2 regions of the Pseudoalteromonas sp. M58 genome follow, and region 2 is predicted to be linked to the other one. Evidence: predicted binding sites of a transcription regulator. Region 2 holds the regulator's gene; the other holds the start of a gene.

Region 1 (15,080 bases), 820 kb from region 2:
AACAATGGATTGATAAAACGAATAGCGAGTATGTTGATCAAAGAATATGTTGTGATACATTTGTTAGCGAATTTGCTGGCTTTTACCCGCATGATTTTTTGAAAACTGCATTTTATGTGGTTGTTGAACACATTCCCAAGCCTGACTTTACTGGTTTACGTGAAATTGGTTTAAGCGATTTTATTGACATGGATGTAGCAGGGATCACCTATAAAAACACTTATTACATATTACCTCATGTTGCGCGTAATTTAAGAGTGCATTTTCATGAGCTGGCTCATGTCGTTCAATGGCGCGAGCTCGGTGCTCACGCTTTTATTATGCGCTACATCAATGAAATCCAAACCTGTGGTTATGATGATGCTCCGCTTGAAAAAATGGCCTATGCACTTGATGCGCACTTTACCAGCAATGGAAATAAATTTAATATTCCTGACTATATTACTCAACAGCTTTAGTTAATAAATATTATAAAAGGAATTTATATGTCGCGCTTTGTGCTCTATTTACTAGCTTTATCTGCCCTTGATGTAAAGGCAGCCGATTTTAATCATGATATTGTCAACGCATTGATACACAGAACAACGCAACAAGTAACTTACGATGGCGCCTATCATAGGCTTGAATACCCTGGTGGCGATGTACCCGCTAATATTGGTGTATGTACCGATGTTATAATTCGATCCTATCGACAGCTTGGTATTGATTTGCAAAAGTTAGTACATGAAGACATGCAGGCCAATTTTCGCGCATATCCTTCTAAGCGTATTTGGGGATTAACCAAGCCAGATAAAAACATTGATCATCGACGTGTACCTAACTTACAGGTTTACTTTGAGCGCCATGCTCAAGTGTTAACTAAATCGCTTAATGCAGCAGATTATAAAACCGGTGACATAGTCACTTGGATGCTGCCAGGCAATTTACCGCACATAGGTATGGTCGTTAATCAAATAGCGCAGGACAGTGGTCACCCGCTTATTGTGCACAATATTGGTCGCGGACCTGAAATGAGCGATATGCTTTTTGCTTATACAATTACGGGTCATTACCGATTTGTACCTGCTGCTTATTCAGAGTAAATAACACGGCTATAATCGCGATTACTTGAGTAATAATTGCAGAAACAGGTAAGTGAATAAAGCGAGCTGTTAGGCATTATACTGTGTGGTTTGCTAGTTACTTTAAATTAATACTGATATCACCATTGGGCTTGCAGCAACACAATAGTATTTCACCATCACGCACAAAGGCTAACGGTTCTTCATTGTAATTGACTTCACCAGAGACAAGCGTAGCACGACACGCACCACAATATCCCTCACGGCACTGGTAAGCAGCATCAATTTTATTCGATTCTAAGCAGTGTAAAAGAGAAGGGCAGCCAGCGGTAAAATCTAAACACTGGCTGTTATCTGCAAGCGTAACACTTGCAGTGGTTCTATCAGTCATTATAAATCAAAGTCACCAAATTCAGCTGCATCAACCTGTGAATCAATTTGACCTACAAGGTATGAGCTAATTTCCGCTTCTTGTGGAGCAACTTGCACGTTATCAGAAACAAGCCATGAGTTGATCCATGGAATCGGATTACTGTTATTATCAAACTGTGCTGGTAAACCAATAGCAGTCATGCGTGCATTGGTAATGTATTCAACATACTGACATAAAATATGTTTATTTAAGCCAATCATTGAACCATCTTTAAACAGGTACTCTGCCCATTCTTTTTCTTGCTCTGCAGCGTCAACAAACATTTTGATTGCTTCTTCACGGCACTGTGCAGCAACAATTGCCATTTCAGGGTCGTCTTTGCCATCCTGCATAATATTTAAAATATGCTGAGTGCCTGAAAGGTGAAGCGCTTCATCACGGGCAATAAGCTTAATAATTTTTGCATTGCCTTCCATTAGCTCACGCTCTGCAAACGCAAATGAACACGCAAAGCTGACATAAAAGCGAATAGCTTCAAGAATGTTCACTGACATCATCGCCAGGTACAATTTCTTTTTCAGCTCGAATAGGTTAACCACCACGGTTTCACCATTAATGTCATGTTTGCCTTCACCGTACAGGTTGTAAAGCGACACTGAGTTAATTAAATCGTCGTAATAAGTGGTTACGGCATCGGCACGTTCACTAATTTTGTCATTGCTAACAATGTCGTCAAAGATGAGTTCAGGCGCTTGGGTTACGTTACGAATAATATGTGTGTATGAGCGGCTGTGAATGGTTTCACTAAACGCCCATGTTTCAATCCATGTTTCAAGCTCAGGAATTGACACAATTGGCAATAGTGCAACGTTAGGCGAACGGCCTTGAACACTATCAAGCAAAGTTTGGTATTTTAAGTTACTTAAAAAGATATGCTTTTCGTGATCAGGAAGCGCTTGAAAGTCTAAACGGTCTTTACTTACGTCAACTTCTTCAGGACGCCAAAAGAAAGACAATTGTTTTTCAATCAGCTTTTCAAAAATAGGGTATTTTTGTTGATCGTAACGTGACACGTTAACGGTTTGACCAAAAAACATTGGCTCTTGCATTTGGTTATTATGATTTCTGCTAAAAGTAGTATAAGACATGTTTATCACTCAAAAAACTATCACTAAAACTATCAGGACAAAGCGGGCAAGGCGCCCGCTTTAAGTTTAACTATTAAATTTTACACGCGCCGCCTGCACAATCGTCATCTTCCACTTCTGGAGCGTCTTCTTGTGCATCTGATGCGCCATCACGGGTGTTATGGTAGTACAGCGTTTTAACACCTAGCTTGTAGGCACCAAGTAAGTCTTTTAATAAGACTTTCATAGGTACTCTACCGCCTTCGTATTTATTTGGATCATAATTAGTATTTGCTGAAATCGTTTGGTCGATAAATTTCTGCATTATGCCTACTAATTGTAAGTAACCATCGTTAGATGGGATATCCCACAGTAGCTCATAGCTATCTTTGAGGCGTTCGTACTCAGGGACAACTTGTTTTAAAATACCGTCTTTACTTGCTTTAACACTAATATGGCCACGCGGTGGCTCAATGCCATTGGTTGCATTAGATATTTGCGATGATGTTTCTGATGGCATTAATGCGCTCAGTGTTGAGTTACGCATACCGTGCTCTTTAATGCTGGCACGTAACGTATCCCAATCAAGATGAAGTGGTTCATCACAAATTTTATCTAAATCACGCTTGTACGTATCCGTTGGCATAATACCTTGTGAGTACGTTGTTTCGTTAAATTTAGGACAGGCACCACGTTCTTTTGCCAGCTCATTAGACGCTTTCATTAGGTAGTACTGAATCGCTTCAAATGTTTTGTGCGTAAGCGCATTTGCGCTGCCATCTGAATAACGCTTACCGTTTTTAGCTAGGTAGTATGCGTAGTTAATAACGCCTATGCCTAGCGTACGACGTCCCATAGTTGCATTTTTAGCTGCAGGTACTGGGTAGTCTTGGAAATCAAGTAGGTTATCAAGTGCGCGTACTGCAAGCTCAGCTAACTCTTCTAGTTCATCTAAAGACTCAATCGCGCCTAAGTTAAACGCAGATAATGTACAAAGTGCAATTTCACCTTCTTCATCATTCACGTTGCTAAGAGGCTTAGTTGGTAACGCAATTTCTAAACATAAGTTAGATTGACGGATCGGAGCCACTTTTGAGATAAACGGACTGTGTGTATTACAGTGGTCAACGTTTTGTAAGTAAATACGACCCGTGCTAGCACGTTCTTGAGCAAACATAGAGAACAGCTCAATTGCTTTAATTCGTTTTTTACGAATTGACTCGTCTTGCTCATATTTTACATATAGCGCGTCAAACTCGTCTTGATCTTCAAAAAATGCATCGTAAAGGCCAGGCACATCAGAGGGGCTGAATAACGTAATGTAATCGTCTTTAATTAAACGTGAGTACATGAGTTTATTAAACTGTACGCCGTAATCTAAGTGACGTACGCGGTTATCATCAACGCCACGGTTGTTTTTAAGCACTAATAAGTTTTCAACTTCTAAATGCCAAAGCGGGTAGAAAAGGGTTGCTGCGCCACCACGTACACCGCCTTGCGAACAGCTTTTAACCGCTGTTTGAAAGTGCTTATAAAACGGAATACAGCCAGTGTGATACGCTTCACCGTTACGAATAGGGCTACCTAGTGCACGAATACGACCTGCATTAATACCAATACCAGCACGTTGAGAAACGTATTTAACAATCGCTGATGATGTAGCGTTAATTGAGTCTAGGCTATCGCCACACTCAATAAGTACGCATGAGCTAAACTGGCGTGTTGGCGTACGTACGCCCGACATAATTGGCGTAGGTAAAGAAATTTTAAATAATGAAACCGCATCATAAAAACGTTTAATGTAATCAATACGTGTATCACGAGGGTAATCAGAGAATAAGCTTGCAGCCACTAAAATATATAAAAACTGCGCGCTTTCGTAAATTTCACCCGTTACACGGTTTTGAACTAGGTATTTACCTTCAAGCTGTTTTACTGCTGCGTAGCTAAAGTTAAGATCGCGAGAATGATCTAAGTACGCATCTAGCTCATCTAATTCTTGCTCTGTGTAATCAACGAGTAAATGTGCATCGTAACGTTTTTGTTCAACCATGTTAGTAACATGGTCAAAAAGACGCGGTGGCTCAAACTGGCCATAGGCTTTTTTACGTAAATGGAATACAGCTAAACGAGCAGCAAGATACTGATAATCAGGTGATTCTTTTGAGATCTGATCCGCAGCGGCTTTAATAATCGTTTCGTGGATGTCTTTAGTACGAATACCGTCATAAAATTGAATATGCGATTTAAGTTCAACTTGTGAAACCGAAACGTTATTTAAACCTTCGGCGGCCCATTCAATAACGCGATGGATCTTATCAAGATCGAGTGGCTCTTTACGACCGTCACGTTTGCTTACAGATAACTGTTGGTTCATAGCTTTGCCTGTATTCCTTGGGAATTAAATATTTTTGACCAATGCGTGCACCTAAAAAAGCGCAGTGCCTATTCGTTTATTGTTATTTTCACCGGTTTGGTGAATTTAATTGAATAACATTTAGCCACAATATCTGGTGTTGTTCAAATTAGAGATCACAAGATAGTGTGGTCTGGTATCTTTTGCAAGGGACAGAAACCGCTCTCATTGTGGATAACGTTGGGATAACGTAATTGTGTTAGTAGGCATTAACCTTTGATCAATCGGTTAAGTTGAAATTTGTAAAAATCAACTAAGGAAAGATTAAATTTACGCTTTTTTAAAATAAATTTTGTCTGCTTTTTTTATCATCAAGCTTTGCGTAAAAACTAACACAATCACAATATGTAGTGTTTATTAATTAACATGGCACTATATGTGGTTAAATGCATCTATAGGACTGTGCCAATTAAAATCCGCATTCCAAGCCAATGCCTCGTCAACACTCGGTACATATCCCCATAGTGCGGTTGCGGTGTGCATATTGGCTGCTTTACCTGCTTGAATGTCACGCTGCGCATCACCTATATATAAGCAACGCGAAGGATCAACACTCATTTGCTCAGCGCAATACAGTAAAGGAAGGGGTGAGGGCTTAGATTCAGCTAAGGTATCACCGCTTATCACAATACGTGCATTTTTTAATGCAGGAATCGCCTTGACTAAAGGATCAGTTAAAAATCCGGGCTTATTAGTCATAATTCCCCAGGGTATTGCTTTGTTATCAAGTGCGATTAGTAATTGCTCTATTCCTACAAAACATCGAGTATGGGTGGCAATATTGGCAGCGTATTGCGTGACTAGCTCATGTAAAAGTTGCTCTTGCGGCTGTTGTGCCCAGCTTTCTTTAAAACCAGCAGCCAATAAAGCGGCAGCACCGTTTGAAGCCGCGGGGCGATATATATCACTGCCCACTTGGGGCTGTTGATGATTTTGCAGCACGGTGTTTAGTGCGGCGCCTAAATCATCAGCGGTATCGAGTAAAGTGCCATCTAAGTCAAACAGCAATGCTTGATATTCCATTGGGACAATGGGGGTTTGAGAGCTTGCCATTACGCTAACTTCTCAAAATGCAGCATATAATTTACGCTTACATCATCATTCATTGTGTATTGCTTAGAAAGCGGGTTGTAACTTAAACCAGCACTGGCACGTACTTTTAAGCCAGCTTGCTCTGCCCATGCAATTAATTGTGCAGGTTTAATAAACTTTTTATGGTCATGGGTACCCTCTGGGACCATTTTTAACAGTTTTTCTGCACCGACAATAGCGTATAAGTAAGCTTTTGGGGTTTTATTAAGAGTAGAGAAAAAAACATCAGCCCCAGGTTTTGCTAATTTAGCCACCGCATGAATAATAGAAGCAGGGTCGGGGACGTGCTCTAACATTTCCATACAAGTGATCACATCAAAGCGCTCAGGGTGCTCATCTGCAAACTGCTCTGCAGGTACTTTTATATACTCAACGGGGACACTTGTTTCTAAGCTGTGTAACTTAGCTACGGTTAAAGGCTCTTGGCCCATATCGATGCCTGTTACGTTTGCGCCCATTCGCGCCATGCTGTGACTTAAAATGCCACCACCACATCCTACATCTAGGGTTTCTTTATCAAATAATCCTTTGGTTTTGTCTGCGATGAAATCTAATCGTAATGGATTAATTTCGTGAAGCGGCTTAAATTCGCCTTCTAAATCCCACCAACGTTCTGCGATGGCTTCAAACTTTGCTATTTCTGCGTTATCTACATTTTGATGTTCGGTCATAAAATACTTCCTCGTCAATCTGAGGCCATTATATAGGCCTAAATTGATAAATCGCAAAGTTTTGCGCCTGTAAATTAAAATTAATTGTGATAGCATGGTTACTTAGAAATAATAACAAACACTCTTAATACCTAATACTGGGTTGTTAAGAGCTGATACTGAAGGAATGTGATATCAAATGACTGATCTCGCCAATGAAATTCTGCCAGTCAATATTGAAGACGAGTTAAAAAACTCCTACTTAGATTACGCCATGAGTGTAATTGTAGGACGTGCATTACCAGACGTACGTGACGGTTTAAAACCTGTTCACCGCCGCGTTTTGTTTGCAATGAACGAGCTTAGTAATGACTGGAACAAGCCTTACAAAAAATCGGCCCGTGTGGTCGGTGACGTAATCGGTAAATACCACCCACACGGCGACAGTGCAGTTTATGACACCATCGTACGTATGGCTCAGCCATTCTCACTGCGTTACATGCTAGTAGATGGTCAGGGTAACTTTGGTTCGGTTGATGGTGATTCTGCAGCGGCAATGCGTTATACAGAAGTACGTATGGCAAAAATGTCGCACGAATTATTAGCCGATCTTGAAAAAGAAACGGTTGATTTTGTGCCTAACTACGATGGCACAGAGCAAATTCCTGATGTGTTACCCACTAAAATACCTAACCTGTTAGTTAATGGTTCATCGGGTATTGCGGTTGGTATGGCAACAAATATTCCGCCACATAACTTAACAGAAGTCGTGAATGGCTGTTTAGCGCTTATTCAAAACCCTGAATTGACCATTACGGAGTTAATGGATTACATTCCTGGGCCTGATTTCCCAACTGCGGCGATTATTAACGGTAAAAAAGGCATTGAACAAGCTTATCAAACCGGTCGTGGTAAAGTGTACATGCGTGCGCGTGCTGACATCGAAACCGATGAAAAGACGGGTCGCGAAACCATTATTGTTCATGAAATCCCTTACCAAGTTAACAAAGCACGTTTGATTGAAAAAATCGCCGAGCTAGTTAAAGATAAAAAAATTGAAGGGATCAGCGCATTACGTGATGAATCAGATAAAGACGGTATGCGTATCGTTATCGAGATCAAACGTGGTGACGTAGGTGAAGTTATTTTAAACAACCTTTATGCACAAACTCAGTTGCAAACTGTGTTTGGTATGAATATGGTTGCGTTAATTAATAACCAACCTAAGTGTTTCAACTTAAAAGAAATGCTTGAAGAGTTTATTATTCACCGCCGTGAAGTTGTTACCCGTCGTACGGTATTTGATTTACGCAAAGCCCGCGACCGTGCGCATACGCTAGAAGGTTTAGCGATTGCACTGGCTAACATTGACCCAATTATCGAACTTATCCGTAAGTCGCCAACACCTGCTGAAGCAAAAGTTGCATTAACAGCGCGTCCATGGGAATTAGGTAATGTTAAAGCCATGCTTGATAAAGCAGGCGAAGACAACGTGGCACGCCCAGATTGGTTAGCAAGCGAGCTTGGTATTCGTGATGGTCAGTACTATATTTCTGAGCAACAAGCTCAAGCAATATTAGACTTACGTTTACATAAACTTACTGGTCTTGAACACGAAAAAATTCTTACCGAATATCAATCATTACTTGAGTTGATTGCTGAGTTATTATTCATTTTGGCAAATCCAGAGCGTTTAATGGAAGTTATTCGTGATGAGCTCGTTGAAATTAAAGAGCAATATGGTGATGAGCGCCGCACTGAAATAAATGCTGCAGCACACGATATTAGCCTTGAAGATTTAATCAACGAAGAAAACGTAGTTGTTACGCTTTCACATGAAGGGTACGTTAAGTATCAAGCATTAACTGATTACGAAGCGCAGCGTCGTGGTGGTAAAGGTAAATCAGCAACTAAGATGAAAGATGAAGATTTCATTGAACGTTTATTGGTTGCCAATACGCACGATACTATTCTTTGTTTCTCTACAGCGGGTCGTTTATATTGGCTTAAAGTATACCAGTTGCCACTTGCCAGTCGTGCAGCGCGCGGTAAGCCAATTGTTAACTTATTACCACTTGAAGCAGATGAACGTATTACTGCAATCTTGCCAGTACGCGATTATGAAGATGATAAGTACATCTTTATGGCGACAGCATTTGGTACGGTTAAGAAGACGCCATTAACGGCATACAGTCGTCAACGTGCAAGCGGTATTATTGCGGTTAACTTAAACGAAGGTGATAGCTTAATCGGTGTTGATATTACCGATGGCAGCAACGAAATTATGTTGTTCACTGATGCGGGTAAAGTTGTTCGCTTTAAAGAAGCTGAAGAAACGGCTGTCGTTGATGAAAATGGTAACCCAGTACTAGACGAAGAAGGCAAACCTGAAATCCGTTTCAAAGGTGTACGTCCTATGGGCCGTACTGCAACGGGTGTTCGTGGTATTAAGATGCCAGACGATCAGCGTGTTGTATCACTTATTGTACCAAAGAATGATGGTGCAATATTAACAGTGACAGAAAATGGCTACGGCAAGCGTACCCAACTTGAAGATTACCCATCTAAGAGTCGTGCAACTCAAGGTGTTGTATCAATCAAAGTGAGTGAGCGTAACGGTGCTGTTGTTGGTGCTGTACAGGTTGATGACAACGACGAAATAATGATTATTTCGAATCGTGGTACCTTAGTGCGTACTCGCGTTAATGAAGTTTCTACGGTTGGACGTAACACTCAAGGTGTTATTTTGATCAGAACTATTGACGAAGAGCAAGTAGTTGGTTTACAACGTATAGAAGAAATTGAAGTGACTGAAAGTGACTTGGTTGATATCGAAGACGTTGAAACAGTAGATACAGTTATTGATGAAGTGGCGGATGACAATCCTCCTTCAGAATAATTAGATTGAAAAAAGCGGCCTTGGCCGCTTTTTTTATGTGGTTGAAAAAAATTAAATTAGTTTAATTCAAGTTAAATTACTGGAATGAGGAAAAGGTAATGAGTATATATAATTTTTGTGCAGGCCCTGCAATGTTACCACCGGCTGTTATGCAAAAAGCGCAAAAAGAGTTTTTAAACTGGCAAGGTCTTGGTGTATCGGTGATGGAAATAAGTCATCGTAGTCATGAATTTTTAGCATTAACCGCTAAATGTGAAGCCAGCCTGCGTCGTTTAATGAATATAAGTGACGAGTTTGAAGTGCTATTTATGCACGGTGGTGGTCGAGGTCAATTCAGTGCCGTACCTTTAAACCTTCATGTTAACGGTAAAAAAGCAGTTTATTGTGAAAATGGCGTTTGGTCAAAAAGTGCAACCAGCGAAGCCGATAAGTTTACAAATACACACGCTGTTGATGTGCGCAATGATGATAACGGCCTGTTTTCTATTAAGCAGGTAGCCGATTGGGTTTTACCTGCTGATGCGGCTTACATTCACTATTGCCCGAATGAAACCGTAGACGGCCTTGAAATATTTGATGTACCCAGTCATCCAACGGCGCCGATTGTGGCCGATATGTCGTCGACTATTTTATCGCGCGAAATTGACGTTAATAAATTTGATTTAATCTACGCGGGTGCACAAAAAAATATCGGTCCGTCGGGCATTGCTATTGTGATTGTTCGCAAAACGCTACTTGAGCGTGAAGGGCTCGCCAAGCCGGGTATTTTAGATTACGCCCTTGAAGCAAAACAAGGCAGCATGTTTAACACCCCACCGACTTTTGCTTGGTATTTAGCGGCAGAAGTATTTGCATGGCTTGAGCAAACCGGGGGTGTAAAAGCCATGGAAGCTCATAATATTGCCAAAGCGCAGCTGCTTTATGATTTTATTGATGGTTCAGATTTTTATACCAATAAAGTAGCGAAGCATTGCCGTTCACGTATGAATGTGCCTTTTTGGCTGGTTGATGAAAGCTTAAATGATAAGTTTGTTAAAGAGTCAAAAGAAGCGGGCTTGTTAGCGCTTGAAGGTCATCGTATTGTTGGCGGGATGCGCGCCAGTATTTATAACGCGATGCCATTGGAAGGTGTACAAGCCTTAGTTGACTTTATGGCTAACTTCGCCAAGGAGAATAGTTAATGGAGCAACTTTCCTTAGCCCCTATTTCACAAGTGAATGGCAGTGTGACATTACCGGGCTCAAAGAGTTTATCAAACCGAATTTTATTATTAGCAGCATTATCTAACGGCACCACGGTTGTTGAAAACTTACTCGACAGCGACGATATTCGCCATATGTTGGGTGCGTTAAAGCACTTGGGCGTTAATGTAACGCTTAATACTGAGCGCACCGTAGCGACCGTAGAGGGTGTGAGTGGCGTGTTTAATACGCCAACTGAGCCGTTGTTTTTAGGTAATGCAGGTACAGCGTATCGGCCATTAACGGCAGTACTGAGTGCGATTGCTGGTGAGTATGAGTTAATTGGTGAGCCGCGCATGGAAGAGCGCCCTATAGGGCATTTAGTTGATGCTTTACAAGCGCTCGGGGGTGATGTTAGTTATTTAAAAAATAAAGATTACCCACCACTTAAAATTATCGGTGGGCAAATAGCCGGCGGTGAAGTCGAAATTGACGGCAGTATTTCAAGTCAATTTTTAACGGCGCTGCTCATGGCTGCGCCGTTATTTAAAGGCGATACACACATTAAAATTAAAGGTACCTTAGTCTCTAAGCCTTATATTGATATTACGCTGGATGTGATGGCGCGCTTTGGTGTAACTGTTGAGCATGATAATTACACCACGTTCTTCGTTAAAGGTGCTCAGCAATACCAAGCGGTTGAGCGCATAATGGTTGAAGGTGATGCTTCATCGGCTTCTTATTTTATTGCTGCTGCAGCAATTGCCGGTGGCGAAATAGAAATTAAAGGCGTTGGCGCTAAATCAGTTCAAGGTGATATTGGCTTTGCTAAAGTGATGGAGCAGGTTGGTGCCAAAATTGATTGGTATGACGAGCGCTTAGTGGTACGTAAAGGTGAATTAAAAGGTGTTGATATCGATGCCAATGCTATTCCTGATGCGGCGATGACCCTTGCAACAGTGGCGTTATTTGCAGATGGTCCAACCGCTATTCGTAATATTTATAACTGGCGCGTAAAAGAAACTGATCGCTTACATGCAATGGCGACAGAGCTGCGTAAAGTCGGTGCAGAGGTAGTTGAAGGTGAAGATTTCATCGAAATAACACCGCCAAAACACTTTAACGATGTGGCGATTGATACCTATGACGACCACCGTATTGCAATGTGCTTTGCAATGGTGGCAGTAGGGGGTAAGCCCATAACGATTAACGATCCGGCCTGTACTTATAAGACATTCCCAACATTTTTCAAAGTGTTAGCATCTGTCAGTAAATAGGCTATTTATAAGTATTTATAAAAAGTTACATACTAAAAGCGGATAATCTTTATTAATTGGCGTATAATGTGGCGGTTTATTTTGGTGTGCATTGAAGGAGGTTTTAAATGCCGGCGTTATTAATGCCCGTAATCACCGTAGATGGCCCAAGTGGTTCTGGTAAAGGAACTGTTTGTCGCCTATTGGCTGAAAAATTAGGCTGGGATGTGTTAGATAGCGGAGCAATTTATCGCGTACTATCACTTGCAGCACTTCATCACCAAATTGCGTTAGATAACGAAGAAGCACTTGTCCCACTAGCTGCAAATCTTGATGTGCAGTTTTTGATAGACAGTGACACTAATGCAGGAAAGATTATTTTAGAAGGCGAAGATGTTACAACCACTATTCGAAATGAAGAAGTGGGTGCTGCAGCGTCGAAAGTGGCCGCATTGCCGCGTGTTCGAGAAGCGTTGCTTCGCCGCCAGCGTGCGTTTAGAACAGAAAACGGTTTAATTGCCGATGGCCGCGATATGGGCACTGTGGTATTTCCAGATGCGCCATTAAAGATATTTCTAACCGCAAGTGCAGAAGAACGTGCTCGCAGACGTTTTGTTGAGTTGAATGAGCGCGGGCTTGATGTTACACTAAGTGGTCTATTACAGGACATTCAAGCACGTGACGATCGCGATATGAATCGTGCCGTTGCGCCGCTTGTACCTGCAGAGGATGCGATTGAGCTTGATACTAGCGAACTCAACGCACAGCAAGTCTTTGATAAAGTTATAACTTTATTAGATGCGAGCATCTCAGAAGGTAAGCTTCCTAAACGAAGCTAAATACATTTTATGCACCAGCAGGATGCCAGTGCTATTTTAACAACCCCATGCAGCATGGTTGCTTATTGGTATTAATATATGAGACGTATATTCGTATGTCAGAAAATTTTGCGCAGTTATTTGAAGAAAGCTTAAAGGGTTTTGAAGCAGAGCAAGGCTCTATCGTTAAAGGTACAGTAATCTCAATCGAGAACAACATTGTACTTGTAGATGCTGGTCTTAAATCAGAAAGTGCTATCCCTGCAGAGCAGTTCAAAAATGCTGCTGGTGAACTAGAAGTTGCTGTTGGCGACGAAGTAGATGTTGCACTAGATGCAATCGAAGACGGTTTTGGTGAAACTATCCTTTCTCGTGAGAAAGCGAAGCGTCACGAAGCGTGGATCCGTCTTGAGAAAGCATGTGAAGAGCAAGAGACTGTTACTGGTGTTATCAACGGTAAAGTTAAAGGCGGTTTCACTGTTGAAGTTGATTCAATCCGTGCTTTCCTACCTGGTTCACTTGTTGATGTTCGTCCAGTACGTGACACAACTCACCTTGAAGGCAAAGAGCTTGAATTTAAAGTAATCAAGCTTGATCAAAAACGTAACAACGTTGTTGTTTCACGTCGTGCAGTTATCGAATCAGAAAACTCACAAGAACGTGAAGAGCTTCTTGCTAACCTTGTTGAAGGTCAAGAAGTTAAAGGTATCGTTAAGAACCTTACTGACTACGGTGCATTCGTTGACCTTGGTGGTGTTGATGGTCTACTACACATTACTGATATGGCGTGGAAGCGTGTTAAGCACCCTTCAGAAATCGTTAATGTTGGCGACGAAATCGCAGTTAAAGTTCTTAAATTCGACAAAGATAAAACTCGTGTATCTCTAGGCCTTAAACAGCTTGGCGAAGATCCATGGGCAGCTATCGCTGGTCGTTACCCAGAAGGTTCTAAACTTTCTGGCCGTGTAACTAACCTTACTGATTACGGTTGCTTCGTAGAAATCGAAGAAGGCGTTGAAGGTCTAGTACACGTTTCTGAAATGGATTGGACTAACAAGAACATCCACCCTTCAAAAGTTGTATCATTAGGTGACACTGTTGAAGTTATGGTTCTTGAAATCGACGAAGAACGTCGTCGTATTTCTCTTGGTCTTAAGCAATGTATTGCTAATCCTTGGCAGGAATTTGCTCGTCTACAAAACAAAGGCGACCAAGTTACTGGTAAGATCAAATCAATCACTGACTTCGGTATCTTTATCGGTCTTGACGGTGGTATTGATGGTCTTGTACACCTTTCAGACATTTCTTGGAATACACCTGGCGAAGAAGCTGTACGTGAATTCAAGAAAGGCGACGAAATCACTGCTATCGTATTGCAAGTTGACCCAGAGCGTGAACGTATCTCTCTAGGTGTTAAGCAAATCGAAGCTGACCCATTCAATAACTACCTTGATGCAAACAAAAAAGGTGCTATTGTTAAAGGTAAAGTGACTGAAGTTGATGCGAAAGGCGCAACTGTTGAACTTATCGAAGGCGTTGAAGGTTACATCCGTGTAGCTGATATCGCTCAAGAGCGCGTTGAAGATGCAACTACTGTTGTTTCTGTAGGCGACGAGATTGAAGTTAAATACGTTGGTGTTGATCGTAAGAACCGCACTTTAAGCTTATCTGTTAAAGCTCTTTTCGAAGCAGAAGAGAAAGAAGTACTAGAGAAGCTTAAGAAAGAAGAGCCAGTGTTTGAAAACGCAATGGCAGCTGCTTTCGCAAATGCACAAAAAGACTAATTAATTATAGTCTTTTAATTGGAAGGGCAGTTTATGCCCTTCCACTATTTCTTTTTAAGGAAACGCTATGACTAAGTCAGAACTGATAGAAACACTTGCTGAACAACATTCACATATTCCTGTGAAAGATGTTGAGAACGCTGTTAAAGAAATTCTTGAACAAATGGCCGGCTCATTATCTTCTTCAGATCGTATTGAGATCCGAGGTTTTGGAAGTTTCTCTTTGCATTACCGTGCGCCTCGTACAGGCCGTAACCCTAAAACAGGTGAAACTGTAGAGTTAGATGGTAAGCATGTACCTCATTTTAAACCAGGCAAAGAACTACGTGACCGTGTAAACGAGAGCATTGCTTAGTAAACTTATTGGAGTAGTTACTTGTTCAAGGTATTAAAAATTATTCTGGCGGCACTTTTTTTAATTGG
Region 2 (15,080 bases):
AAAATAACCATTTTACCGGCTTTAATGTCATCAATTATTTCTTGTGCGCTGTTTAAATTCATAAGTTGCTCGTATAAGTTGTCAATGTCGTTATTTTATAAAGCCCGCTTTAGCGAGTAAGCTCATCGAAATATCTGAACCCTTAGGCTGCTCAGCCCCTCTAACTAGGCGCTCTAAATAACGTGCTATTTGGTCGACCTCTAAATTCACTTTGGTACCGACTTGAAAATCAGCTATGGTCGTTTGCCCGCTGGTGTGGGGCACAATCGTCAGTTTAAATTTATTACCTTCAACAGCATTAACCGTCAGGCTAATACCATCAATACAAACCGACCCTTTGTAAGGAATGTATTTCATTAAATTTTCATCGGTGGCTAACCAATATTCTGTTGCTCGCGCATTGGCATTAATTGCTGTGATAGTGGCAATACCATCTACATGGCCAGACACTAAATGACCACCGAGGCGCGAAACAGGTTGCATCGCCTTTTCTAGATTAACGGTTTGCCCTAATGCGTAATGTGCAAACCCTGTTAAGCTAATCGTTTCATTTGATAAGTCAGCACTAAAGCCGTCAATATGCTTATCAACAACCGTCAGGCAGACACCATTAGTTGCAATACTGTCACCTAACTTAACATCACTCATATCAAGGTTTTTACTTTGGATACGAATAGCTAAATCACCTTGTTTTTTTTGTAATAACGCAATTTTACCTGTCGCTTCAACTATTCCAGTAAACATAGTGCTACTCTTTATATAAAATGATTAATGAGCTTTTTTTAGTGCTGTGATACGTAAATCATCACCGATTGGCACACACTCATTAAAAGTTAAATTAATGGTATTTTGCATACTCATTAACTCTGGGAAATTTAGTAAACTTTTAGCATCGCTGCCCATTAATTTAGGAGCAATGTAAAAAACAAACTCATCAATTAAATCAAGTTCTGTCATTTTGCCAGCCAGTGTTGCTCCGGCCTCTAGCCACACATTATTAAACTGCAATTGGGCTAGCGTGTTTAACACGGCCAGTAAATCTACTTTATTATTATTTTCAGGTACTTCAATCTGTTTAACAAAATGAGGCCACTGATGCGATTTATCAACCTTGGTGGTAAATATTATCACCTCACTTTGAATTGAAAATAAGGCAAGATCAGGGGTAAGTCTATTTTGTGAGTCAATAACAACGCGAACCGGTTGGCGCAGTGGTAAATCAGTTGGTAAAGAATACGGTAACTCTTCTGGGCGCACATTTAATTTTGCATCATCCATTAATACCGTATCGGCACCGGTTAAAATTGCACAGTTTTGTGCTCGGTATAGTTGCACATCTTGGCGCGCAGCGGGGCCTGTTATCCATTTACTTTGGCCGTTTTTAAGCGCCGTTTTACCATCAATACTGGCGGCCATTTTGCAAGTCACAAAGGGTAACCCCTGCTCCATGCGCTTAAAAAACCCAAGGTTTAATGCGCGAGCTTGCGCTTCAAGTAATCCGTGAGCAACTTCTATACCAGCATCCGCTAAAATTTTCAGACCTTTGCCTGCAACTTGCGGGTTGCTGTCAACCATTGCGGCAATCACTTTTTTAACACCGGCTACTTTTAGCCCTTCAGCACAAGGCGGTGTTCGACCATAATGACTGCAAGGCTCTAGGGTTACATAAGCGGTTGCGCCTTTGGCATTTTCGCCAGCCATAGCCAGTGCGTTTACCTCTGCATGACCTTGGCCCGCTAACTGATGAAACCCTTCACCTATTACTTTATTGTTTTTTACGAGTACGCAGCCAACATTAGGATTAGGGGTTGTCGTAAAGCGCCCTTTTTTTGCCAGTTCAATAGCGCGAGCCATGTAGCGTTTATCATCCTCTGAAAACGAACTTTGCTTGGTCATTACTATTCCCCTAAGCGGGCTATTTCTTCACCAAATTCGCGTATATCTTCAAACGAGCGATATACAGAGGCAAATCTTACATAGGCCACTTTATCTAACTTTTTAAGCGCTTCCATAATGCACTCACCCACCAAATGGCTAGACACTTCGCGTTCGCCAGTGGCTCGCAGCTGCGACTTAATAATATTAACCACTTCGTCAACTTGCTCAGTGCTTACGGGGCGTTTTTCGAGGGCGCGAGTTAAGCCATTTAGTAACTTATCTTCATTAAACGGTTCGCGGCTGCCATCTTGCTTGATGACCCGTGGCATCACTAATTCAGCCCCTTCAAAGGTGGTAAATCGTTCGTGGCACTCATTACATTCACGACGTCTACGTACTTGGTGTCCCCCGCCGACAAGGCGAGAATCAATAACTTTAGTATCTTTGGCGGTGCAAAATGGGCAATGCATAACTGTGTGTTTCCGTTTTAAAAACAAAAAATGGCCGCTATTATAGCGGCCATTATCATAACAAAAATGTGTGCAGTTGTGATCTAAATTACTATTTTACTCTTGGATTAAGCGTAAACAGGTAATTTTGCACAAATTGCTTTCACTTTTTCTTTTACTTGCGCTTGTACTGACTCATCTTCGATGTTGTCTAGTACGTCACAGATCCAGCCCGCTAACTCTTTTGACTCTGCTTCTTTAAAGCCACGACGAGTGATTGCTGGTGAACCAATACGCAAACCAGAAGTAACAAATGGTGAACGTGGATCGTTCGGTACTGAGTTTTTGTTAACCGTGATATTCGCATTACCTAGGGCAGCATCTGCATCTTTACCTGTGATATCTTTATCGATTAAATCAAGTAAGAATAAGTGGTTGTCAGTTTTACCCGATACTACTTTGTAGCCGCGCTCTTGTAATACGGCAACCATTGCTTGTGCATTTTTAACAACTTGTGCTTGGTATGTTTTAAACTCAGGTTGAAGTGCTTCTTTAAATGCGACCGCTTTAGCAGCAATAACATGACATAAAGGACCACCTTGGCCACCTGGGAAAACAGCGCTGTTTAGCTTTTTGTAAATTTCTTCATCGCCACACGCAGAAATGATTAAACCACCGCGAGGACCCGCTAATGTTTTGTGTGTTGTGGTTGTTACAACGTGAGCAAATGGCACCGGGCTTGGGTAAACACCCGCAGCAATTAAACCTGCAACGTGCGCCATATCAACAAATAAGTATGCACCTACTTTGTCTGCAATTTCACGGAACTTAGCCCAGTCAACAATACCTGAATAAGCAGAGAAACCCGCAATAATCATTTTTGGTTTGTGCTCAAGTGCTAACGCTTCAACTTGTGCGTAATCAATTTCGCCAGTTTCTTCGTTAAGGCCATACTGAATTGCGTTGTATGTTTTACCAGAGAAGTTAACGTGTGAGCCGTGCGTTAAATGACCACCGTGCGCTAGGCTCATGCCTAATACAGTATCAAGTGGGCTTAAAAGAGCTTGGAAAACAGCAGCATTCGCTTGTGAACCGGCATGAGGCTGTACGTTTGCGTAATCTGTACCAAATAATTCATTTGCGCGGTCAATAGCAAGTTGCTCAACCACGTCTACGTGCTCACAGCCACCGTAGTAACGTTTGCCCGGGTAACCTTCAGCGTATTTGTTAGTCAGCTGAGAACCCTGCGCTTCAAGTACGCGTGGGCTACAGTAGTTTTCAGATGCAATTAACTCAATATGCTCTTCCTGACGTGATGTTTCTTTGCTCATCGCGTCAAATAACTCTGGATCAAAGTCCGAAATATTCATGCTACGTTCTAACATTGGGGTCTCCTGGGCAACGTGTATGGGTATTTTTTAGAGGCTTTATTGTACGCTTAAAACGACGTTTTGCCTACGCTCTTAAGTTGAGGATATTTAAACAGGGATTGAAACTATTTCACAGCATTTTGATGATGATATTTTTTTATAAACTAATAACAATTTTAAATGAATTTTATTTACTACATTTATATAGCTTATGCGTTATGTCTAAAGCGATGCATAAACAAACAAAAAAAGCGGCCTAAGCCGCTTTTATTATCGGCCTTTTTTAGGCAAGCTTTTTAAACAATTCTGTACGCAAAACAGCATAATCGTTGTGCATATCAGTGGCTAAACACGGTTTTGCTAATGCATCAGCTAACGGCTTTGGCATATCTAATTCAACATTAAGGATATCCTCAACGCTGTCTTTAAATTTGGCCGGATGCGCAGTCGCTAAAAAAACCCCCACAGCATCTGCCGCCTTATTTTCTACAAGACCTTGGTAAGCAATTGCGGTGTGAGGCTCTGCAATATAGCCAAGCTGTTGAATTTTTTTCATCACTGTTTGTGTTTGCTGTTCATCAACACTCACCGAATAAAAGTTATCATAACTAAACCAGTTATTATCTAACATTGATTGCACACGTGGCCAGTTATTAGGTTTACTCACATCCATTGCATTTGAAAGCGATTCAATTGTCGCATTAGGCGTCCAATTTTTATCAAGCATAAAGCGCGGTACTGTGTCGTTTTGGTTTGTAGTCGCGCTTAGTTTACCTACAGGCATACCAATAACCGCGCCAATCATAGCCGCACACACATTACCAAAGTTACCACTCGGTACTGAAATATGCGCTGTAGCACGCTTTTCTTTTGGCAGCTGTGCAATGGCTTCAAAGTAATAACATACCTGCGCGACTAAACGGCTAATGTTAATTGAATTTGCTGAGTTTAAACCTAACTTCGATTTTAGCTCTTCATCTAAAAATGATTTTTTAACCAACTCTTGGCAATCATCAAAACTACCCTCAATCGCATAACAGTGAATGTTGTCACCAAGCGTTGTAAATAACTTTTGCTGCGCTAATGAAATTTTACCTTTAGGGTATAAAATAACGACATCAATATTTGGTTTGTTATAAAAAGCATGCGCTACGGCAGCCCCGGTATCACCCGATGTTGCAGTTAAAATAGTGACTTTTTCACCTTGATTAAATTGCGCCAAGCACTCGGCCATAAAACGGCCACCAAAATCTTTAAATGCCAGTGTTGGGCCGTGAAATAACTCTAAGCAATAGGTATTATCTTCAACTTCCACCAGCTTAACCGGAAAGTTAAACGCATTCTTAACCATCTGGGCAACAGTATCACTTGGTAGCTCGTCACCAATAAGGTGCGATAAAATTTTGCCGCTGCGAGTAACAAAGTCCATATCTAGTAATGCATCAACATCACTTAATGGCGCTAACGACTCTGGAAAAAACACACCTTGATTACGCCCTAGTCCTGTTTTTACAGCTTCAACAAACGACACTTTTTGTGAATATTCTTTTAAATTATGTAATTGCATGACTCTTTATCCTATAAAACATTTAATTGACGCGTGCCGTCGTTATCTAATTTACAAATATGGCAAAAGCCTTGCTCGTTGATGTAATTTTCCTCTAGCCACTGCGCGCATTGCTCTGCCGCTTCAAGTGTTTTACATACACTAAACAAGGTCGGCCCTGCGCCTGAAATACTCACAACTTCAGCACCCAGTGCTGGTAAGCTTGCTTTGGCATCACTAAAGCCGCTTATAAGTGGCGCACGGTATGGCTCTGCTATTTCGTCTTTCATAATGCTTAATGCATCATCAAAACGCCCTGTTAACAGTAAGCTACTAAACGCCGATAAACGCTGAGCAAATTCAACCCCCGCATGCATGCTGAGCTCTTTTGGTAAAACAGAGCGTGCCTTTGCAGTATTGAGCGAAAAACCCGGAAATGCGGCAACGTAATACCAGCTTTCATCAATAGGTAAAGCAATAGATTTATCAGGAATTAAATCACCGGTTAACTGTAAGCCACCTAAATAACACGGTGTGATGTTATCGTAATGGCGCCCCCCACTTACAACGGCTTCAAAATCTGCCATAAGCTCAATGAGCTCTACTTGGCTTAAATTAGTTTTGGCAAATTTATCCAGTGCTGCAAATGTCGCCACCACAGAGCAAGCACTTGAGCCTAATCCCGAACCAATCGGCAAATTTTTCCTAAGTTCGAGCTTTACCGCAGGCATATCAGGCGCAACATGCGCTCTAAAGTGCACTAAACACTGATACGCTAAATTTTCTTGCGCATCACTAGGTAGCTTATGTGCATAGTCGCCTGTACAAATAAATTCATCACTCGATGCGGCACTAACAACCGCCACATCACCCAATAAACCGCCATCAATGGGCGCAAGTGCGGCGCCCAGCGCATCAAAGCCAACGGCAAAATTACCAATAGACGCCGGAGCATATACTTCAATCATGACTGACTCCTAGCGAGATAATGTTTTTAATATGTCTGCAAATACACCCGCAGCCGTTACTGCAGAGCCAGCCCCATAACCACGAATTACAAACGGACGCGGTTGGTAGTATTGGCTTAAAATAGCCAGCGCATTTTCACCATCACGAATAACATTCAATGCATGTGATGAATCTACCGCTTCGATTCCGACCTTACAGTGACCATTTTTAATTGTGCCTACATAGCGAAGTACTTTACCTTCACTTGCTGCACTTTGAACACGGTCGTTAAAACCAGCATCTAAGCTAGGTAATTTCGCCATAAACTGCTCAACATTGTCACCTTGGGCAAAACCTGGCGGTAAAACCGACTCCACTTCAATATCGCTAAGCTCTAATTTCATACCGGCTTCGCGTGCAATGATCAGTAATTTACGTGCTACGTCAGTTCCCGATAAGTCATCGCGCGGATCGGGCTCTGTAAACCCGCTTTCTTTGGCTTTAATTGTTGCTTCAGAAAGTGATAAACCATCTTCTAGTGCACCAAACATGTATGAAAGCGAACCTGATAAAATACCACTAAACTCAAGTAACTCATCACCTGCACCAAACAACGATTGCAAATTATCGATTACAGGTAAACCTGCACCTACGTTAGTTTCGTATAAAAACTTACGATTATTTTTATGTGTTGCTGCAATTAAATCTTGGTAATACGTATATGAGCTCGTGGTGGCTTTTTTATTGGCAGCCACGACATGAAAACCTGCATTTAAAAAATCTACATATTGTGCAGCCAAGGCATCTGATGAAGTACAGTCAACTAGCACTGGATTAACTAAATGATTTTGCTTAACAAACTGCTCGACCAATTTTAAATCAAACGCTTGCTCTGACTGCGCCAGTTTTTGCTGCCAATCATCAAACGCAATCCCCTCACCATCAAGGTGTAATTGACGAGAGTTGGCAACACCATATAGGTTTAATTTAATATTACGCTTTTCAAGCCATGCTTGTTGACGCTCAAGTTGGTTAATTAGCTCTTGGCCGACTAAGCCACAGCCCAATAAAAACACATCAATTGAAGGCACATGAGTAAAGAAGTTTTCATGGCAAATTTTAACCGCGTCATTACATAATTCACCGTCAATAACGGCTGAAATAGCACTTTCTGTTGAATCTTGCGCTATGGCAACAATGTTTACTTGCGCTTGTGCAAGCGATGCAAAAAACTTAGCCGCTAAACCCTTGTGGGCACGCATGTTATCACCGACTAACGTTACTATTGCTAAATTACGTTGCACATTTACCGGCTCAATGAGCCCCGCTTTTGACTCTAAATCAAAGGCTACTTGCAACGCACTTAACGCTAGATTTAAATCGCTTTCATGTACACAAAAGCTAATGCTAAATTCACATGATGACTGGGTAATGAGTACAATTGACACGTTATCATGCGCCAATGCATTAAATACTTTCGATGCCATGCCCACTTTACCTTTCATGCCTGGGCCTGAAACGGTCAGCATAGCTAAATTTTGTAGGCTTGAGAGTGCTTTTACTGGTTCATCAGATACCGTATCGTTACTAATTAGTGAGCCTTGCGCATCTGGGTTATGAGTGTTTTTAATTTCGCATGGCACCCCTGCTTTTGCACACGGTAGGATAGTTTTAGGGTGCAATACTTTAGCGCCAAAATAAGAAAGTTCCATCGCTTCTTTATAAGACAGGAAATCAACCTTAGTGGCTTTTTTGATATAACGCGGATCGGCGCTGTATACACCATCAACGTCAGTCCAAATTTGACACACTTGCGCCTCTAAACACGCCGCAGCAATCGCCGCCGAGTAGTCAGACCCATTACGACCAAGCGTTGTGAGCTCCCCTTCATCATTACTTGCGGTAAAGCCCGGCATAATATAAACCGTCGCAGGGGATTCTTTTAACACGGCTTGAAAACGTGCTTTACTGGCCACTAAATCCGCTTCTGCGTCTATGTATCCGCCGGTTGAAACAATACAATCTGTTGCTTGTAAATAATGCGCGTTATGATCGGCTAATAGACTTTGCATTAGCGATACGCTAACACGCTCACCAAAGCTAATAATGAATGCTCTGACCTTATCAGGGCAGCACTTTATCAGTGCAATACCATCAAGCTTATTTTTAAGTTCGTTAAAGTCAGGCCAGTTTTGAACTGCTCCTTGCTTTTCCTCTACCGCTGCTTTGAGCATGTTGCATCGGCTAGTCAGTGAATGCCATTGTTCGCTAAAGTCATGCCCCTGCTCTGCAGTACTAGCTAAATTAACTAACGAGTCAGTCATGCCTCCTGGGGCTGACAGTACCAGCAACATTTCATCTTTTAATTGTGCCTTAGCGAGTGCAGCAACTTGCTCTAAACAGGCAAAATCAGCGAGCGATGAGCCGCCAAATTTTAATACGCGCATTTTTTATGTTTCCTCATTCCATAAAACGAAAAAAGGCCTGTGTTCTAAGTGAACACAGGCCTTTAAATTTGTTGCACCGACCTATGCCACTATCCAGTAAGAATGGTGGTTGTAATAATAATGGTCGTTACAAGACTAAATGTTTTCATAAGCTTAAGACTGCCTTAACAAAGGCTATTCTGTCAACCCTAAATTAGCAGATAAAACAGTCTTTTTCATCATGAAATTTATTAATAAATGCCAAACTTATGCAAAACTGTACTCAGTTGCGTTTTATTAATTGGCTTATGAATAAAATCGATTGCGCCTAGTTGCGCGACACGTGCTTGCATTTTTTGTTGGATATCAGCAGAGATCACTAATACATAAGACTCTATTTTAGAAATTTTGATTTGCTCAAGTACTTCAATACCATCAACTTCAGGCATGGTTAAATCAAGACACAGGAGATCGAAATGCCTTTGACGCAATTGCTCCAATGCCTCTTTACCGTTAGTTGCTTGCTGAATATCGGCATCAATACATTCTTTTAAACAGCGCATTACCTGTTTGCGAGCAACGGTGGAATCATCACAGACTAAAATAGAAAAACGCATCATAATGACTCATTAATTAAACTCATACAAAACACCTAAACCCACTGTAAAATTAGTTGGTTGCCCAATCCGCAACAGTCAAAATTATAACCAAATTAGCAACGAGCAGATTATTTATTGTAACTTTTATAAACGTTATCAATAAAATGCTTAATTGCACAATACAAATTAGTAAATTAACTATTTCCAAGTAAAAAACAGCCTATCCAAACAAACGGTACTCAAATAGAAACCCAATGCATATAGAACAGAATGATTGCTTATTTAACAACGCTAAATAGCAATATTATAAAATATATGTTTATTTTTAATCATTTATTAACTAATGTTTATAAGCGTACATTAACAGTTGAATAATTTAAGGAAATATAAGCCTCCCATGCCGCAAAAAAGTCTTTCAACAAAGTTACTCACTCGGGTTTTATCAGTTTATTTTATACTGACCTTTGTGGTGACCTGCGGGCAAATTTTCGCAGAGTACGTCAATACTAAAGATTACATACGCGATGAACTTGGCACATTACAAAAGACCTTTGGTAGAAGTTTAACCCGAGCAATTTGGGAGCTAAATATAAAGCAAACCACCACAACCGCCGAAGGATTACTCGATATACCTATGGTTGAGGGGGTTATTATTCGTGACGATAATGGCGCTATTATTTCTCAATTAGGCCGCGCGCTAAATATTCACAATCTTTACAGCCAGCAACTTGTGCAAGAAGATGTCATGGTAGAGGACACCAAAGCCGGTTTATTTGGCTATACATTCCCACTTATTTTTGAGTTTTCAGGACGAGCAACGCAAGTAGGCGATGTTACTTTATTTTCTAGTCGCGATGTAATTTTTAGTCGCATTATGCTCTCTATCTACTTTTTGATTGGTAATGCCATGATTAAAACAACCTTTTTAATCATCTTATTTTTAATTGCATTTAGAAAGTTACTCACCGAGCCCCTTACTCAATTAACCGAGCAAATTGAATACCTTGAGTTAGAAGAGCTTGATGGTCAACAGGTTAAAATAGTCACCGATGAAAATAACGAGCTTAAAGTAATGGAACGCTCTTTTAACAATCTGATTTCGAAGGTTGTTGAGTATAAAAAAGAGTTAAAACAAACTCAGCATGACCTAATTGAAAGCAATCAAAAACTGGACCAACAAAACTTACAACTTGAACAGGATGTTGCGCGTAAAACATCAAATTTAAGCCAAGCAATGATCGATCTGCAGCAACAAAAATATGAACTAGAGCGACAAAAAGCAGTATTAACAGAAGAAGTCGATTTACGAAAGCAAACCGAACAAGAACTGTTAAGCAAGCAAACTCAGCTGCAAAGCTCGCTCGATGAATTAAGCTTTGCGCAAGAGCAACTGGTTGGCTCAGAAAAAATGGCGGTATTAGGCGGCTTAGTGGCGGGGATCACTCATGAAATTAATACCCCTATTGGTATTGGCGTTACTGCCACCTCTTTTTTACAAGAGCGATTAACCGAAATAGAAACTGCGTATAAAAATAAATCATTATCGTCTGCGGCTTTAGAAGGCTTTATTAATGATGCAGCGCAAAGTGCTCAACTACTCTCTCACAACTTAGAACGTGCCTCAGATTTAATAACCAGCTTTAAACAAATTGCGGTAGATCAGGCCAGTGAAGCTCTAAGAACAATTAATTTTAAAGACTACATCAACGAAGTTATACGCTCTTTGCACCCACAAATTAAAAAAACATCTCACAGCATTCGTCTACATTGCCCAGATGATTTAATTATTAACTTACCTGCGGGAGTCATTAGTCAAATATTTACGAACCTAATTATGAACTCATTAGTGCATGGTTTTGAAAATATAAACAGCGGCCAAATCACCATAGATGTAAATACTGATGAAAACGACCTCATCATTAATTATCAAGATAACGGTTTAGGTTTAAAACCGGCTCAACTAAAGCGTTTATTTGACCCATTTTTTACCACCAAGCGTGATGAGGGTGGCAGCGGCTTAGGTGCCCATATTATTTTTAATTTAGTAAAACAAACGCTCAATGGTAAAATTGAAGTAAGTAGTGAGCCTGGGCAAGGGTTACACTACCGTATTTCGTTCCCTAAAAACATGTCATCTCCCCTGCCACTTTTTAAACTCGATTAAGCTAAATCAGCCGTTTCTAGAAGCGGCTTTTATTGCTATGATTGCACAAATTTTTTAAATGGATCATTCCCCTATGTGGTTTAGTAACCTTATATGCTATCGCTTTAAACAAGACGTTTCATACACACAAGAAGACTTTGATAAGGCATTAGAGCAAGATCTATTTCGTCCTTGTACTGGCCAAGAGTTGGCAACATTTGGTTGGACAAAAGCATTTGGTAAACATGGTGAAACTCTTTCTCATTTCTCACAAAAAAGTATTTTAGTGTGCGCTAAACGTGAAGAAAAAGTATTACCAGCCTCGGTAATAAATGAGCTGGTAGCAGAAAAAGTTGATCAGATTGAAGCCGAAGAAAATCGCCCAGTAAAGAAAAAAGAAAAAGATGAACTAAAAGAAAACATCTTACACACCTTATTGCCACAAGCATTTAAAAAATCGAGCTTGCAGTTTGCTTTTATAGACCAAGAAAATGGGTGGGTGGTAGTTAATAGTGCAAGCTTTAATAAAGCAGAGGAACTACTTGCTCTATTACGTAAATCATTAGGGACATTACCCGTTGTTCCTGCGTTTGCTAATTATGATTTAGACGTATTTTTAACTGACTGGCTTACTAACTTTAGTACTCCAGAAGGCTTTGCAATTGGATCAGACGCTGAACTTGAAGAAGCTGATGACAGTGGTGCTCAGGTAAAACTCAAAGGCCATGACCTATCGTGTGACGAAGTGAAGTCGCACCTTGAAAGTGGTAAGCGCGTTACTAAGCTTGCCCTTGATTGGCAAGAGCGCGTTAAATTTATGCTACAAAACGATGGCTCAATTAAACGTTTAAGCTATTCAGAAACACTTAAAGAAGAAAATGCCGATATTCCTAAAGAAGATATGGCGGTTAAACTAGATGCTGATTTTATTCTTGCATCTGAAGAAATTAAGCAATTGCTAGAAGAGCTTACACAGGGCTTAGGTGATGCTGACGATTTAGCGTAAAAGCTTTATTAAATAGTATTAAAAATAAAAGCACGATATTAATCGTGCTTTTTATTGTTCAAAAACAAGTTATACCAATTGCATTAAATTAGTGATCTATTATAGCGACAAAGAAATAAGTCGATAACAAGGCAAAAATTATGATACATAGTTGTTCTATATAAATAATTTTTAACGCAGGTAGCGGATTATTTAATACGCTAGAATAATCATGTTTTTAATAAAATTGGTATTAACTAAACATTTCTTTTACGTCTTCAACCATATGCAAATACTCTTCACTCTCTAACATTTCTAATGAAGGAAATATGCCTTTATCAATATACGTTTGCAGCGCTGCTGACTTATCAGATACTTGTAAGGTTCCCTCAAGGATTGCACCAACACGAATAAAGTCGATATAACTCACCTCAGCAGTACGATGATTCACATCTGCCCAGTGCTGCGCGACCTCAACAAACACATCAGGAAATTCCCATGCTTTCATGATTGAACCACCAATTTTACCACTTAAACGTTGAATCGCATGGGCTAAAAAGCTGGGGCTTGCAAACACTTCAGGGTGACGCTCTGCTTCAGTTAAAATGGGTAACACCCCAATATTATAAACTAATGAAGCTAATGTAATGGCATCGCGATTTAGCGATGTATGGGTATTTCTTTTTAAGTAAAACTCCATTAATGAAATAGAGTGCGAGGCCACATGCAGCGTTTTATGCCACGCCTTTCCCATGTAGCCTTTTATTAACTCGTTGTTAGATACAAATAACTGCTCCATCGCCATGGCTGTGGCAATATTTTTTATTTGCCTAAGCCCAATACGTGTTACGGCTTGGTGCAAGTTAGACACCTTTACAGCTCGGCCCATAATTGCACTATTTGCGACTTTGATCATCCGCGCCGACAATGCAGGATCATGTGCTATCACATCTGACATTTGCATCAAATTAACATCGGGGTTATCTGCGGCTTGGCGAACCTTAATCGCTACCTCAGGTAACGTAGGCAACACCAGTGTGTCGTTGTTAATTCTGTCAACTAAAATAGTGAGTAAGGCATTTTCTGTAGACATAAAATATTCCTTTGCTTAATGACCTACACTTTACAGCAAGTCTTATATTATTAATTATTTCAAAGCTTAGTAGTATTAAACATATACCCAAAGTAGAAAAAATTGTAGATAATTATTGATTATTTACCAGCGGCCCTTCAATAGTGCACTCTAACGTCTAATACTTGCTATTTGCTAGTATGTTTTGCTTTAATGCAAGCATGCTAAGGCACACTAATACTCATTCAGTACCTTAACTTACAGTATACAAGTTATAAAATAGACTTTTTAAAGGCAATATAATGATCTTAAATAAAATTAGCCAAGCAATACTGCTCTCTGGCATCGTTTTTCTTAGTGCCTGTTCTGAGCAAGCACCGTCTTCAAACAATACGCCGCAAAGCTCAGCGCCAACGGCTTCTCAAGCGCCTTCAGGGCCAACACTCGTTAATATTGACCGTCAACGCTTAGACATATACACAGACTTTAGCTTACAAAGCGATTTGTCACACTTATCTGAGAACCAAAAAGCCATGGTTGCCAAGCTTATTGATGCTTCAAAAATTATGGACGATTTATTTTGGAAACAAGCATTTGGTGAAGATAAACAAAGCTTTTTAGCACAATTAGATGATGAAAAAGTACGTCAGTTTGCTGATATTAACTACGGCCCATGGGATCGCTTAAATGGCGATGAAGTATTTTTATCTGGCTATAAAGAAAAGCCGCTTGGGGCAGGTTTTTATCCGGCCGACATCACCAAAGAAGAGCTTAATAACGCTGATGTAAAAGATAAAACAGGGCTTTACTCACTTATTAAACGCGATGAACTAGGTAATTTATACAGCACGCCTTATTCAGAAGAATATGCCGTAGAACTTGCCCAAGCAGCTAAGTTACTTAGAGACGCTAGCAAATTAGCTGACGACAAAGAATTTGCCAACTACCTAAACTTACGAGCTGACGCAATACAAAGCGATGATTTCCAAGCCTCTGACTTTGCTTGGATGGATATGAAAAATAATCCTATCGATGTTGTTATTGGCCCAATTGAAAACTACGAAGACCAATTATTTGGTTATCGTGCTGCCTATGAATCGTATGTACTAATTAAAGATTTAAAATGGAGCGAACGCCTGGCTAAATTTGCTGCCTTTTTACCTGAGCTGCAAAAAGGCTTACCTGTTGATAGCAAGTACAAGCAAGAAGTACCAGGCTCAGATGCTGACTTAAATGCCTACGATGTTGTTTATTATGCTGGGCACTCAAATGCCGGCAGTAAAACCATTGCAATTAACTTACCAAATGATGAGCAAGTTCAGCTAGAAAAAGGCACACGTCGCTTACAGCTTAAAAATGCAATGCGAGCGAAATTTGATAAAATTTTAGTCCCTATCGCAGAGCAGTTAATTGTGCCAGAGCAACGTAAACACATTACCTTTGATGCATTTTTTGCTAACACTATGTTCCATGAAGTAGCTCACGGTTTAGGTATTAAAAATACTATTACCGGCAAAGGTACCGTTCGCCAATCTCTACAAGAGCATGCTAGCGCCTTGGAAGAAGGTAAAGCAGATATTCTTGGTCTGTACATGGTTGAACAGTTACTTAAAAAAGGGGAAATCACTGAAGGGACGTTAGAAGATTACTACACCACCTTTATG

The links. Region 2 encodes NrdR, which represses ribonucleotide reductase genes. Its sites were predicted from a motif close to AAACACNANATNTNGTGTTT; they were not measured.
Region 1: a site for NrdR is predicted at 5,061-5,080, ahead of nrdA (class 1a ribonucleoside-diphosphate reductase subunit alpha). Genes of this name have one in related genera too.

The regions. Positions count from the first base shown of each region.
Region 1 covers NZ_CP152390.1:1,591,816-1,606,895, forward strand. The annotation lists gene AAGD16_RS07300 (hypothetical protein) at 1-458, shown strand, start outside; gene AAGD16_RS07305 (DUF1287 domain-containing protein) at 486-1,082, shown strand; gene yfaE (class I ribonucleotide reductase maintenance protein YfaE) at 1,180-1,452, opposite strand; gene nrdB (class Ia ribonucleoside-diphosphate reductase subunit beta) at 1,452-2,582, opposite strand; gene nrdA (class 1a ribonucleoside-diphosphate reductase subunit alpha) at 2,656-4,938, opposite strand; gene AAGD16_RS07325 (HAD family hydrolase) at 5,350-6,030, opposite strand; gene ubiG (bifunctional 2-polyprenyl-6-hydroxyphenol methylase/3-demethylubiquinol 3-O-methyltransferase UbiG) at 6,030-6,740, opposite strand; gene gyrA (DNA topoisomerase (ATP-hydrolyzing) subunit A) at 6,919-9,618, shown strand; gene serC (3-phosphoserine/phosphohydroxythreonine transaminase) at 9,717-10,799, shown strand; gene aroA (3-phosphoshikimate 1-carboxyvinyltransferase) at 10,799-12,076, shown strand; gene cmk ((d)CMP kinase) at 12,184-12,894, shown strand; gene rpsA (30S ribosomal protein S1) at 12,990-14,657, shown strand; gene ihfB (integration host factor subunit beta) at 14,725-15,012, shown strand; gene AAGD16_RS07365 (lipopolysaccharide assembly protein LapA domain-containing protein) at 15,034-15,080, shown strand, end outside.
Region 2 covers NZ_CP152390.1:767,922-783,001, reverse strand. The annotation lists gene ribBA (bifunctional 3,4-dihydroxy-2-butanone-4-phosphate synthase/GTP cyclohydrolase II) at 1-62, opposite strand, end outside; gene AAGD16_RS03610 (riboflavin synthase) at 91-744, opposite strand; gene ribD (bifunctional diaminohydroxyphosphoribosylaminopyrimidine deaminase/5-amino-6-(5-phosphoribosylamino)uracil reductase RibD) at 769-1,896, opposite strand; gene nrdR (transcriptional regulator NrdR) at 1,899-2,348, opposite strand; gene glyA (serine hydroxymethyltransferase) at 2,456-3,712, opposite strand; gene thrC (threonine synthase) at 3,981-5,264, opposite strand; gene thrB (homoserine kinase) at 5,276-6,211, opposite strand; gene thrA (bifunctional aspartate kinase/homoserine dehydrogenase I) at 6,221-8,638, opposite strand; gene AAGD16_RS03575 (response regulator) at 8,869-9,237, opposite strand; gene AAGD16_RS03570 (ATP-binding protein) at 9,614-11,380, shown strand; gene rdgC (recombination-associated protein RdgC) at 11,454-12,365, shown strand; gene AAGD16_RS03560 (HDOD domain-containing protein) at 12,598-13,437, opposite strand; gene AAGD16_RS03555 (hypothetical protein) at 13,719-15,080, shown strand, end outside.